Regions from separate parts of the Streptomyces sp. NPDC088733 genome, predicted to be linked through region 2. Evidence: predicted binding sites of a transcription regulator. Region 2 holds the regulator's gene; the other holds the start of a gene.

Region 1 (5,415 bases), on a different contig from region 2:
ACGGCGCGATGGTGGCGGCACTCGGCGCGGAGATGGTGGCCCGCAACCGCCCGTCCTCGACGTGGGACCTCCCTGCCGACTCCTCGCTGCTGGTCACCGACGTGTCCGTGCCGGGCCACACCCACGACCACGTGCACGAGCTCAGCAAGGACAACCTCTACTCTTCATGACCGTCGCCCTGATGTGGGAGGCCCGCGCCGCGGAGGGCCGCGGGCCCGAACTCCTCGCGTGGGTCCGCGCCCGGACGCTGACGCCCGCCCCGCTGCGCCGGGAGACCTTCTCGGCCCCCCAGGACCGGGTGCTGGTCATCACCTGGTGGGACGCCGCGTACGACGCGGAACTCCCCGAACTGCCGGATCCGCCGCTGGCGCTGTGCCGGCGGGGTGTCCACCGCTGGCGCTTCGAGGCCGTGGCCTGAGGTGCGCTGCGCTTCGCCTGACCGTGCCCAGGTTTTTTTCCCCGCCCTCCCTCCCTCCCCCAACCTTCGGCCGGGGGTGCCCCCAGCCCGGCGCGGTAAGTGCGGGCCCTGCGCTGCGTGCGTTGTGGGGTCGGTGCCGCGCCGGGGTACTCCCCCAGCCTTCGGCTGGGGGGACCCCCACAGCGCTCGCGGGCTACGCCAACGTCCTGGGTACCGCGGTCGCCGCTCGTCTCCCCCAGCTACCGCTGGGAGGTGCCCCCACCGGGCGCACCCCGCCACACCCCCTCCCAGGCCGGTTGGGGCGACTTACGGCCGGTGGGGGTGCTGTGGGCGGTGACGGCGGAGCAGGTCGTTGGCGCGGCGCCAACGAGTGCCCGAGCACGGTGCCGTCCATACCCACCCACCGGGGATCAGGCGCATGGCGAAACCTGAGGGGGCGGGGTCGGAGGGGTGGCGTTCTGGACACTGGAGCATATTTGGGTGCATGACCCGGGGTGATCAGGCCGGGTGCCTGAGGCACCTAAATGTGCTGTCCAGAATGGCAGCCCCGGAGGCCCCGGACCCGGCCCCCGTACAACGCGCGTCGGGGCGAACGGACTTCACGGGGCACACGGGAGGGAGGGCGGGGGAACAGGTGAGCCGAGCAGCATGCTCGGCGCACCCGCGACCCGGGTCAGGAACACCGTCGCCGCGTTCGGCCCTTGTGGCCGGACCCTGCGGCGCACCTCCTCCGGTTCCACCGCGGAGCCCCGCTTCTTGACCGTGAGCACGCCCACCTCCCGTTCCCGCAGCAGCGCCTTGAGCCGCTTGAGGCTGAACGGCAGCACGTCGGTGATCTCGTACGCGGTCGCCCAGGGCGTCGGGCGCGGTTCGTCGGAGGTGACATACGCGATGGTCGCGTCGATGAGCCCGCCCCCGACCTGCGCCGCGACGTCCGCGACGAGGTGGGCCCGGATGACGGCGCCGTCGGGCTCGTACAGCCAGCGCCCGACCGGGCGGACGGCGGGGTCGGGGAGGCCCGCGGCGGGCAGGGAGGCGCCTGAGGGCAGCAGGGTCGCCCGGCGGGTACCCGCGGCCGTGCCGAACCAGAGGACGGCTTCCTTCACGTCGCCGTGGTCGGAGACCCACTCCGCCTCCGCGTCCTGCGGCACCGCCTCGTGCGGGATGCCCGGCGCGACCTTGAGCGCGGCCAGCGGCGCCTTCCGGGCCGCCGCGACGGCCCAGGACAGCGGCGGGGAGTACGCCTCGGGGTCGAAGATCCTGCCGCGGCCGCCGCGCCGGGCGGGGTCCACGAACACCGCGTCGAAGCCGTCCGCCGCCACCTCGGTGACGTCGGCGCAGCGCACCTCGATGCGTTCCGCGAGCCCCAGCGCCCGCGCGTTGGCCCGGGCCACCGCGCACGTCAGCGGATCGCGGTCGACGGCCAGCACGTCCACGCCGGCCCGCGCCAGCGGGATCGCGTCGCCGCCGATCCCGCAGCACAGGTCGGCCAGCCGCCGCACGCCGAGGGCCGCGAACCGCTCGGCGCGGTGCCGGGCCACCGATGCCCGCGTCGACTGCTCCACCCCGTGGGGCGTGAAGTACATCGCGTACGCGTCCTCGCCGAACTTCGCCTCGGCCCGCTGCCGCAGCCGCGCCTGGGTGAGCGCCGCGGAGACCAGGGCCGCGTCGTGCGCGCGCCGCAGCCGGGTCGCGGTGGCGATCTCGTCCGCGGGGTCGTAGTCGCGGAGGGCGGCCAGCAGGCGCTGCCCCTCGTCGGTCAGCAGGGCGGAGAACGCGTCGAGATCCACGTCGTCCATTGTCCCGCGCCGCGGTGGCTGCCCCGGTCCCGGTCGACCGCGTCCGGCGCGGCGTTGGCACTCCGCTTGACCGAGTGCTAAGCGCGTCATAATCTCAGACCTGGCACTCGGCCATGTCGAGTGCCAGCAACAAAGCGACGGGCAGGTCCGGCACCCGCGACGACGGGCCTACCAGGTCGCCACCCCAGACAGACACTCCCGTGAGCCCTTTGAAGGGGGAGGTCGGATCGTGACGACCGCCAGCACCAAGGTTGCCATCAAGCCGCTCGAGGACCGCATCGTGGTCCAGCCGCTGGATGCCGAGCAGACCACCGCCTCCGGCCTGGTCATCCCGGACACCGCCAAGGAGAAGCCCCAGGAGGGCGTCGTCCTGGCCGTCGGTCCGGGTCGCTTCGAGGACGGCAACCGCATCCCGCTCGACGTCAAGGTCGGCGACATCGTGCTGTACAGCAAGTACGGCGGCACCGAGGTCAAGTACAGCGGCGAGGAGTACCTCGTCCTCTCGGCTCGCGACGTCCTCGCGATCGTCGAGAAGTAAATCCGGCGCCGCTCGTAACCGAGAAATGCCGTGACCACGCCCCGGGCACACCGAGTCCACGCACGGACCGGGGGCCCGGGGCGCGGTCTTTGACGAGAACCCAAAGACGAGGAATTCCGCCGGTATGGCCAAGATCCTGAAGTTCGACGAGGACGCCCGTCGCGCCCTTGAGCGTGGAGTCAACAAGCTCGCCGACACCGTGAAGGTGACGATCGGCCCCAAGGGCCGCAACGTCGTCATCGACAAGAAGTTCGGCGCCCCGACCATCACCAACGACGGCGTGACCATCGCCCGTGAGGTCGAGATCGACGACCCGTACGAGAACCTCGGCGCGCAGCTGGTGAAGGAGGTGGCGACCAAGACCAACGACATCGCGGGTGACGGCACCACCACCGCCACCGTGCTCGCCCAGGCGCTGGTCCGCGAGGGTCTGCGCAACGTCGCCGCCGGCGCCTCCCCGGCCTCCCTGAAGAAGGGCATCGACGCCGCCGTCAAGGCCGTGTCGGACGAGCTGCTCGCCTCGGCCCGCCCGATCGAGGGCAAGGACGACGTCGCCGCCGTCGCCGCGCTGTCCGCCCAGGACAAGCAGGTCGGCGAGCTGATCGCCGAGGCGATCGACAAGGTCGGCAAGGACGGTGTCATCACCGTCGAGGAGTCCAACACCTTCGGTCTGGAGCTGGACTTCACCGAGGGCATGGCCTTCGACAAGGGCTACCTGTCGCCGTACTTCGTGACGGACCCGGAGCGCCAGGAAGCCGTCCTGGAGGACCCGTACATCCTCATCACCCAGGGCAAGATCTCCTCCATCCAGGACCTGCTCCCGCTGCTGGAGAAGGTGCTGCAGGCGGGCGCCTCCAAGCCGCTGCTGATCATCGCCGAGGACGTCGAGGGCGAGGCCCTGTCCACCCTGGTGGTCAACAAGATCCGCGGCACCTTCAACGCGGTCGCGGTCAAGGCCCCCGGCTTCGGTGACCGCCGCAAGGCCATGCTGGGCGACATCGCCGCCCTCACCGGCGCGACCGTCGTCGCCGAGGAGGTCGGCCTCAAGCTCGACCAGGTCGGCCTGGACGTGCTGGGCAACGCCCGCCGCGTGACCGTCACCAAGGACGAGACCACCGTCGTCGACGGCTCGGGCGACTCCTCGGAGATCGAGGGCCGGATCAACCAGATCAAGGGCGAGATCACCACCACGGACTCCGACTGGGACCGCGAGAAGCTCCAGGAGCGCCTCGCCAAGCTGGCCGGCGGCGTGTGCGTCATCCGTGTCGGCGCGGCCACCGAGGTCGAGCTCAAGGAGAAGAAGCACCGTCTGGAGGACGCCATCTCCGCGACCCGCGCCGCGGTCGAGGAGGGCATCGTCTCCGGTGGTGGCTCCGCGCTCGTCCACGCCGTCAAGGTGCTGGAGGACAACCTCGGCAAGTCCGGCGACGAGGCCACCGGTGTCGCGGTCGTCCGCCGCGCCGCGGTCGAGCCGCTGCGCTGGATCGCCGAGAACGCCGGCCTGGAGGGCTACGTCATCACCTCCAAGGTCGCCGAGCTGGAGAAGGGCCACGGCTTCAACGCTGCGACCGGCGAGTACGGCGACCTGGTGAAGGCCGGCGTCATCGACCCGGTCAAGGTCACCCGCTCCGCCCTGGAGAACGCCGCCTCCATCGCCTCCCTGCTTCTCACCACCGAGACCCTCGTGGTGGAGAAGAAGGAGGAGGAGCCCGCCGAGGCCGGTCACGGCCACGGTCACGGCCACTCCCACTGAGTGCGCGCGAAGGCCCTCGTTCCCGGTGCGGGAACGGGGGCCTTCGGCCTGCCCGGTGAGCCTCGCGGCCCCCGTCAGTCCCGGGGGTAGAGGGGACCGAAGCGGCGTCCCGCCGATGCGGAGACCGAGCCCATGGCTCCGCTCGGGGCGAGCTTGGCGGCGAGCGCCGCGGCCTTGTAGCGCGGGTCGGGCACGCTGAGCGTGCGGCCGCGGGCCAGGTCGCGGATGGCGGCGGCGACCACCTTGTCGGCGTCGAGCCACGCCCAGGAGGGGATGCCCGCGGTATCCAGGCCGGCCCGCTCGTGGAACTCGGTGCGGATGAAGCCCGGGCACAGCGCCATCAGCCGCACCCCGCTGCCGGACAGTTCCCGGGCCGCGCCCCGGGTGAAGCTGACCACCCACGCCTTGCTCGCGCCGTACGTGCCGCGCGGCACGAAGGCCGCCACCGAGGCCACGTTGACGATGAAGCCGCGGCGGCGCTCCTTCATGGCCGCGGCCGCCGCGCCGGTCAGCCGCAGCACGGCCTCGCAGTGCACCTTGAGCATGGTCAGCTCCTCGGCCATCGGCACGTCGCCGAAGGCACCGCGGTTGCCGAAGCCCGCGTTGTTGACCAGTACGCCGACCGGGCGCTCGCGGTCGCCCAGCCGGGTCTCCACCGCCTCGATGCCCTTGTCCGTCGACAGGTCGGCGGGCAGTACCTCCACGGTCACCGCGTAGGTGCGGCGCAGCTCGGCGGCGCGTTCCTCCAGCCGCTGCTCGTCGCGTGCGACGAGGACGAGGGCGTGGCCGTCGCTCGCGAGCCGGCGGGCGAAGGCGGCGCCGAGGCCCGCGGTGGCTCCCGTGATGAGTGAAGTCGTCATGCCCCGAAAGGCTAGTGGGACGGTGTGCGCCTGCGCGCCGCGGCGCG
Region 2 (5,415 bases):
TGGGCGGTGTGCGCTGGTGGAACGTGAAGCATCCCGCGGCGTATGCGGCGGCGCTCGCGGAGGGCCGCAGTCCGGGCGCGGGCCGCGAGGTGCTGGCCGCGGAGGACCGCCGGGTGGAGCGGATCCTGCTGGAGCTGCGGCTCGCGGACGGCTGCCCGCTGGACATCCTGGCCCCGGCCGGGGCGGAGGCCGCCGGGCGCGCGGTGGCGGACGGCCTGCTGGAGCCGGGCGCGTACGAGGCGGGGCGGGCGGTGCTCACGCTGCGCGGGCGGCTGCTGGCGGACGCGGTGGTGCGGGACCTGGTCGACTGATCAGGCGCCCGGGGCCGTGACGAAGTCGATCAGTTCCTCCACGCGGCCGAGCAGTTCCGGCTGGAGGTCCTTGTAGGAGCGGACGGAGCCCAGGATGCGCTGCCAGGCGGCACCGGTGTTCTCCGGCCAGCCGAGCGCGCGGCACACGCCGGTCTTCCAGTCCTGGCCGCGCGGCACGGCCGGCCAGGCGGCGATGCCGAGAGAGGCGGGCTTCACGGCCTCCCAGACGTCGATGTAGGGGTGGCCGGCGACCAGCACGTGGTCCCCGGTGACCGAGGCGGCGATCCGGGACTCCTTGGAGCCGGGTACGAGGTGGTCGACGAGCACGCCGAGCCGGGCGTCGGGTCCCGGGGCGAAGGCGGAGACGATGGCCGGCAGGTCGTCGACGCCCTCCAGGTACTCCACGACGACGCCCTCGATCCGCAGGTCGTCGCCCCAGACCCGTTCGACGAGCTCCGCGTCGTGGCGTCCTTCGACGTAGATGCGCCCGGCGCGGGCGACCCGGGCGCGGGCGCCGGGGACGGCGAGGGAGCCGGAGGCGGTCAGCCGAGGGCCGGAGGGGGCGGCGGCGCCGGGGCGCACGAGGGTGACGACCTTGCCCTCCAGGAGGAAGCCGCGCGGCACGAGCGGGAAGACGCGGTGCTTGCCGAAGCGGTCCTCCAGGGTGACGGTGGGGCCCTCGGCGGTCTTCTCGCAGCGGATCACCGCCCCGCAGAACCCCGTGAAGACCTCTTCGACCACCAGGTCGCGTTCGGCCGCGACCTCGGGCGCGGGCACCGACGGCCGCTTCCAGGGCGGGGTGAGATCGGCGTCGTAGTTCCGGCTGCGCATGCCAGGGATCGTATCCGGGCGCGGGGCCGCTCAAGCGGATCCGAACCGGGCGGCCAGCGCGTCCCGTTGGGCGCGGACGAAGCGCGCGTCGACCACCGCTCCGTGGCCGGGGACGTAGAGCGCGTTCCCGCCGCCCAGTTCCAGCAGCCGGTCCAGGGTGCCCGGCCACGCGCCGGGCGCCGCGTCCGGGCCGGCCTGCGGCTCGCCGGACTCCTCGACGAGGTCGCCGCAGAAGACCACGGTGGGCGTGCCCGGTACGACCACGACCAGGTCGTGGGTGGTGTGTCCCTCACCGGGGTGGACCAGCAGGGCCTCGCGGTCGCCGCCGAGGTCCAGCGCCCAGTGGCCGTCGACGAGGTGGCCCGGAGTCACCAGGGCCGCCGCGGCCTCGTCCGCCTCCTCCTCGGGGACGCCGTACCCGATCGCGTCCCGGCGCAGCGCACCGCGCTCGCGGTCCAGGTGGGCGCCGAGGGTCATCTCCCCGTGGACCTGGGCGCCGGGGAAGGCGGCCGTGCCGAAGACGTGGTCGAAGTGACCGTGGGTCAGTGCGATGTGCGTCACGTCGCGCCCGGTCAGCTCCCGGACCCGCCGGCGCAGACCGGCTCCCTCGGCGACCGAGGACCCGGTGTCGACGAGCAGGACGCCCTCGCCGCCGGTGACGACCCCGATGGTGACGTCCAGGAACGGCATCCGGCACCGCGCGACGCCGGGCGCCAGTTGCTCCCAGCCGCCGAAGGTGCCCGGTGCCGCAGGTGTCGTCTCCACACGGCGACGGTATCCCCGCCGGGGCGGCCCGTGCGCGCTACGGTGACCGGTCGAGGGGGTCCGGGTGCGGACCGCCCTTGCCGAGGTCTTGCCTCCCCGCCGTACACTGACTTGGGGAAAGCTGGCACTCGCTCGAAGGGAGTGCCAGGGCAGGGAAAACGACCGACGCACCGGTGACCGACGACTGGAGGTGGACGCCGCAATGCTGAGCGAACGACGGCTCGAAGTGCTGCGGGCCATCGTCCAGGACTACGTGGGCACCGAGGAACCGGTCGGTTCCAAGGCGCTCACCGAACGCCACCGGCTGGGTGTGTCCCCCGCCACGGTGCGCAACGACATGGCGGTGCTGGAGGAGGAGGGCTACATCCAGCAGCCCCACACCAGCGCCGGCCGGGTGCCGACCGACAAGGGCTACCGGCTCTTCGTCGACCGGCTCACGAACGTCAAGCCGCTGTCGGGCGCGGAGCGCCGGGCCATCGGGAACTTCCTGGACGGCGCGGTGGACCTCGACGACGTCGTGGCCCGTACGGTGCGGCTGCTGGCGCAGCTGACCCGGCAGGTCGCCGTCGTCCAGTACCCGTCGCTGACCCGCTCGACCGTGCGCCACGTCGAACTGCTGGCGCTCGCGCCGGCCCGGCTGATGCTGGTGCTGATCACGGACACCGGCCGGGTCGAGCAGCGGCTGGTCGACGCCCCCGCGCCGGTGGGCGAGACCGTGCTGGCCGATCTGCGGGCCCGGCTCAACAGCCGGGTGGTGGGCCGCCGCTTCGCCGACGTCCCGCAGCTGGTGCAGGACCTCGCGGACGGCTTCGAGCCCGACGACCGGCCGACCGTCCAGGTCGTGCTGGCCACGCTGCTGGAGACCCTGGTCGAGGAGACCGAGGAACGGATCATGCTGGGCGGCACCGCCAACCTGACCCGTTTCGGCCATGACTTCCCCCTCACGATCCGCCCGGTCCTGGAGGCGCTGGAGGAGCAGGTCGTGCTCCTGAAGCTGCTGGGCGAGGCCGGGGATTCGGGCGTGACCGTGCGAATCGGTCACGAGAATTTCCACGAGGGCCTGAACTCCACATCGGTCGTCTCCGTCGGCTACGGTTCGGGCGACGAGGCGGTCGCGAAACTTGGCGTGGTCGGCCCGACCCGCATGGACTACCCCGGAACGATGGGAGCGGTACGCGCAGTGGCACGTTACGTCGGACAGATCCTGGCGGAGTCGTAGTGGCCACCGACTACTACGCCGTGCTCGGCGTGCGCCGTGACGCGAGTCCGGACGAGATCAAGAAGGCCTTCCGCCGTCTCGCGCGCGAGCTGCACCCGGACGTCAATCCGGACCCGAAGACGCAGGAGCGGTTCAAGGAGATCAACGCCGCCTACGAGGTGCTCTCGGACCCGCAGAAGAAGCAGGTCTACGACCTCGGCGGCGACCCGCTGTCCGCCAACGGCGGCGGCGCCGGTGCGGGCGCGGGCTTCGGCCAGGGCTTCGGCAACTTCAGCGACATCATGGACGCCTTCTTCGGCACGGCGTCCCAGCGCGGCCCGCGCTCGCGCACCCGGCGCGGCCAGGATGCGATGATCCGGCTGGAGATCGAGCTCGACGAGGCCGCCTTCGGCACGACCAAGGACATCCAGGTCGACACGGCGATCGTCTGCAACACCTGCCACGGCGAGGGCGCCGCCCCCGGCACCTCGGCGCAGACCTGCGACATGTGCCGCGGCCGCGGTGAGGTCTCCCAGGTCACCCGGTCCTTCCTCGGCCAGGTCATGACCTCCCGGCCCTGCCCCCAGTGCCAGGGCTTCGGCACCGTCGTGCCGAACCCGTGCCCCGAGTGCGCGGGCGACGGCCGGGTCCGCTCGCGCCGCACGCTGACGGTGAAGATCCCCGCCGGCGTCGACAACGGCACCCGCATCCAGCTCGCGGGCGAGGGCGAGGTCGGCCCCGGCGGCGGCCCCGCCGGCGACCTGTACGTGGAGATCCGCGAACTGCCGCACGCGGCCTTCCAGCGCCGCGGCGACGACCTGCACTGCACCGTCACCCTCCCGATGACAGCGGCGGCGCTGGGCACGAAGGTGCCGCTGGAGACCCTGGACGGGCTGGAGGAGATCGACATCCGGCCGGGCACGCAGTCCGGCCAGTCGATCCCGCTGCACCAGCGCGGCATCACGCATCTGCGGGGCGGCGGCCGGGGCGACCTGGTCGTGCACGTCGAGGTGCAGACCCCGGGCAAGCTCGACCCGGACCAGGAGGAACTCCTGCGGCGGCTGGCGAAGCTGCGCGGCGAGGAGCGGCCCATGGGCCAGTTCCAGCCGGGCCAGCAGGGCCTGTTCTCGCGGCTGAAGGACGCCTTCAACGGCCGCTGACGCGGCATGCGCGAGGCGCGGGCACCCGCCCGCGCCTCGCGCGGCCGTGCGCCCGGTCTCGTGAAACGATGGACGCATGGCCGCGCTGACCGATCTCTCGACCCTCGCCGCGCATCCGGTGGTGCAGGCGCCCATGGCCGGCGGTACGTCCACACCCGCCCTGGCGGCGGCCGTGGCCGAGGGCGGCGGCGTCGGCTTCCTGGCGGCCGGCTTCAAGACCGCCGAGGGCATGCGCGAGGAGATCGCCCGGATCCGCGGACTCACCTCCCGTCCCTTCGGCGTCAACGTCTTCATGCCGCAGCGCGAGACCGCCGACCCGGCGCGCGTCGAGGAGTTCGCCGCACGGGTGGCCGGGGAGGCCGGCCACTACGGCACGTCCCTGGGCGACCCCGCCACCGGCGGCGACGCCGTGCTGGAGGACGCGTACGGGGCGAAGATCGCGGCCCTGCTGGAGGACCCCGTCCCCCTGGTCAGCTTCACCTTCGGCTGCCCCGAACCCGCCGTGCTGCGCGGCTTCGCCGACGCCGGCACCGTCACCGTCGTCACCGTGACCTCCGTCGCCGAGGCGCGGGCCGCCGAGGAGGCGGGCGCGGCGGCGGTGTGCGTACAGGGTTCCGAGGCCGGCGGCCACCAGTCCACGCACCGCGACGACCCGGAGCGCGACGGCACGGAGACCGGGCTGCTCGCCCTCCTGCCGCAGGTGCGGGCGGCCGTGTCGCTGCCCCTGGTCGCGGCGGGCGGCATCATGCGCGGCGAGCAGATCGCCGCGGTGCTGGCGGCGGGCGCGGACGCCGCCCAGATGGGCACCGCCTTCCTGGCCTGCCCCGAGTCGGGGGCGCACCCCGTGCACAAACGGGCCCTGACCGACCCGGACTTCACGGCGACCCGGCTGACCCGCGCCTTCACCGGCCGCCCCGCGCGAAGCCTGGTCAACCGGTACCTGCGCGACCACGACCGGTACGCCCCGCCCGGCTATCCGCGCATCCACTTCCTGACCGCCCCCGTGCGCGCCGCCGCCGTGAAGGCCGGCGACCCCGGGGCGATGGCCCTGTGGGCCGGCCAGGGACACGCCATGGCACGCGACCTGCCCGCCATCGACCTCGTCCGGCTGCTCGCGGCCGAACTCGACTCCGCCCGGAGCGCTTTGTGA

What was found. Region 2 encodes HrcA, which represses chaperone genes, less so after heat shock. Its sites were predicted from a motif close to TTNGCACTCNGNNNNNCNGAGTGCNAA; they were not measured.
Region 1: groES (co-chaperone GroES) is a predicted target of HrcA. The motif match lies at 2,272-2,298, and genes of this name have one in related genera.

The regions. Positions count from the first base shown of each region.
Region 1 covers NZ_JBIVLH010000028.1:89,704-95,118, reverse strand. Annotated here, with positions in the region: gene tsaD (tRNA (adenosine(37)-N6)-threonylcarbamoyltransferase complex transferase subunit TsaD) at 1-170, shown strand, start outside; gene ACIP64_RS35200 (hypothetical protein) at 167-418, shown strand; gene ACIP64_RS35195 (methyltransferase domain-containing protein) at 1,018-2,217, opposite strand; gene groES (co-chaperone GroES) at 2,447-2,755, shown strand; gene groL (chaperonin GroEL) at 2,880-4,508, shown strand; gene ACIP64_RS35180 (SDR family NAD(P)-dependent oxidoreductase) at 4,583-5,368, opposite strand; gene ACIP64_RS35175 (MOSC domain-containing protein) at 5,380-5,415, opposite strand, start outside.
Region 2 covers NZ_JBIVLH010000003.1:205,811-211,225, reverse strand. Annotated here, with positions in the region: gene hemW (radical SAM family heme chaperone HemW) at 1-311, shown strand, start outside; gene ACIP64_RS07065 (DUF3097 domain-containing protein) at 312-1,142, opposite strand; gene ACIP64_RS07060 (MBL fold metallo-hydrolase) at 1,173-1,907, opposite strand; gene hrcA (heat-inducible transcriptional repressor HrcA) at 2,110-3,126, shown strand; gene dnaJ (molecular chaperone DnaJ) at 3,126-4,265, shown strand; gene ACIP64_RS07045 (nitronate monooxygenase) at 4,342-5,415, shown strand; gene ACIP64_RS07040 (16S rRNA (uracil(1498)-N(3))-methyltransferase) at 5,412-5,415, shown strand, end outside.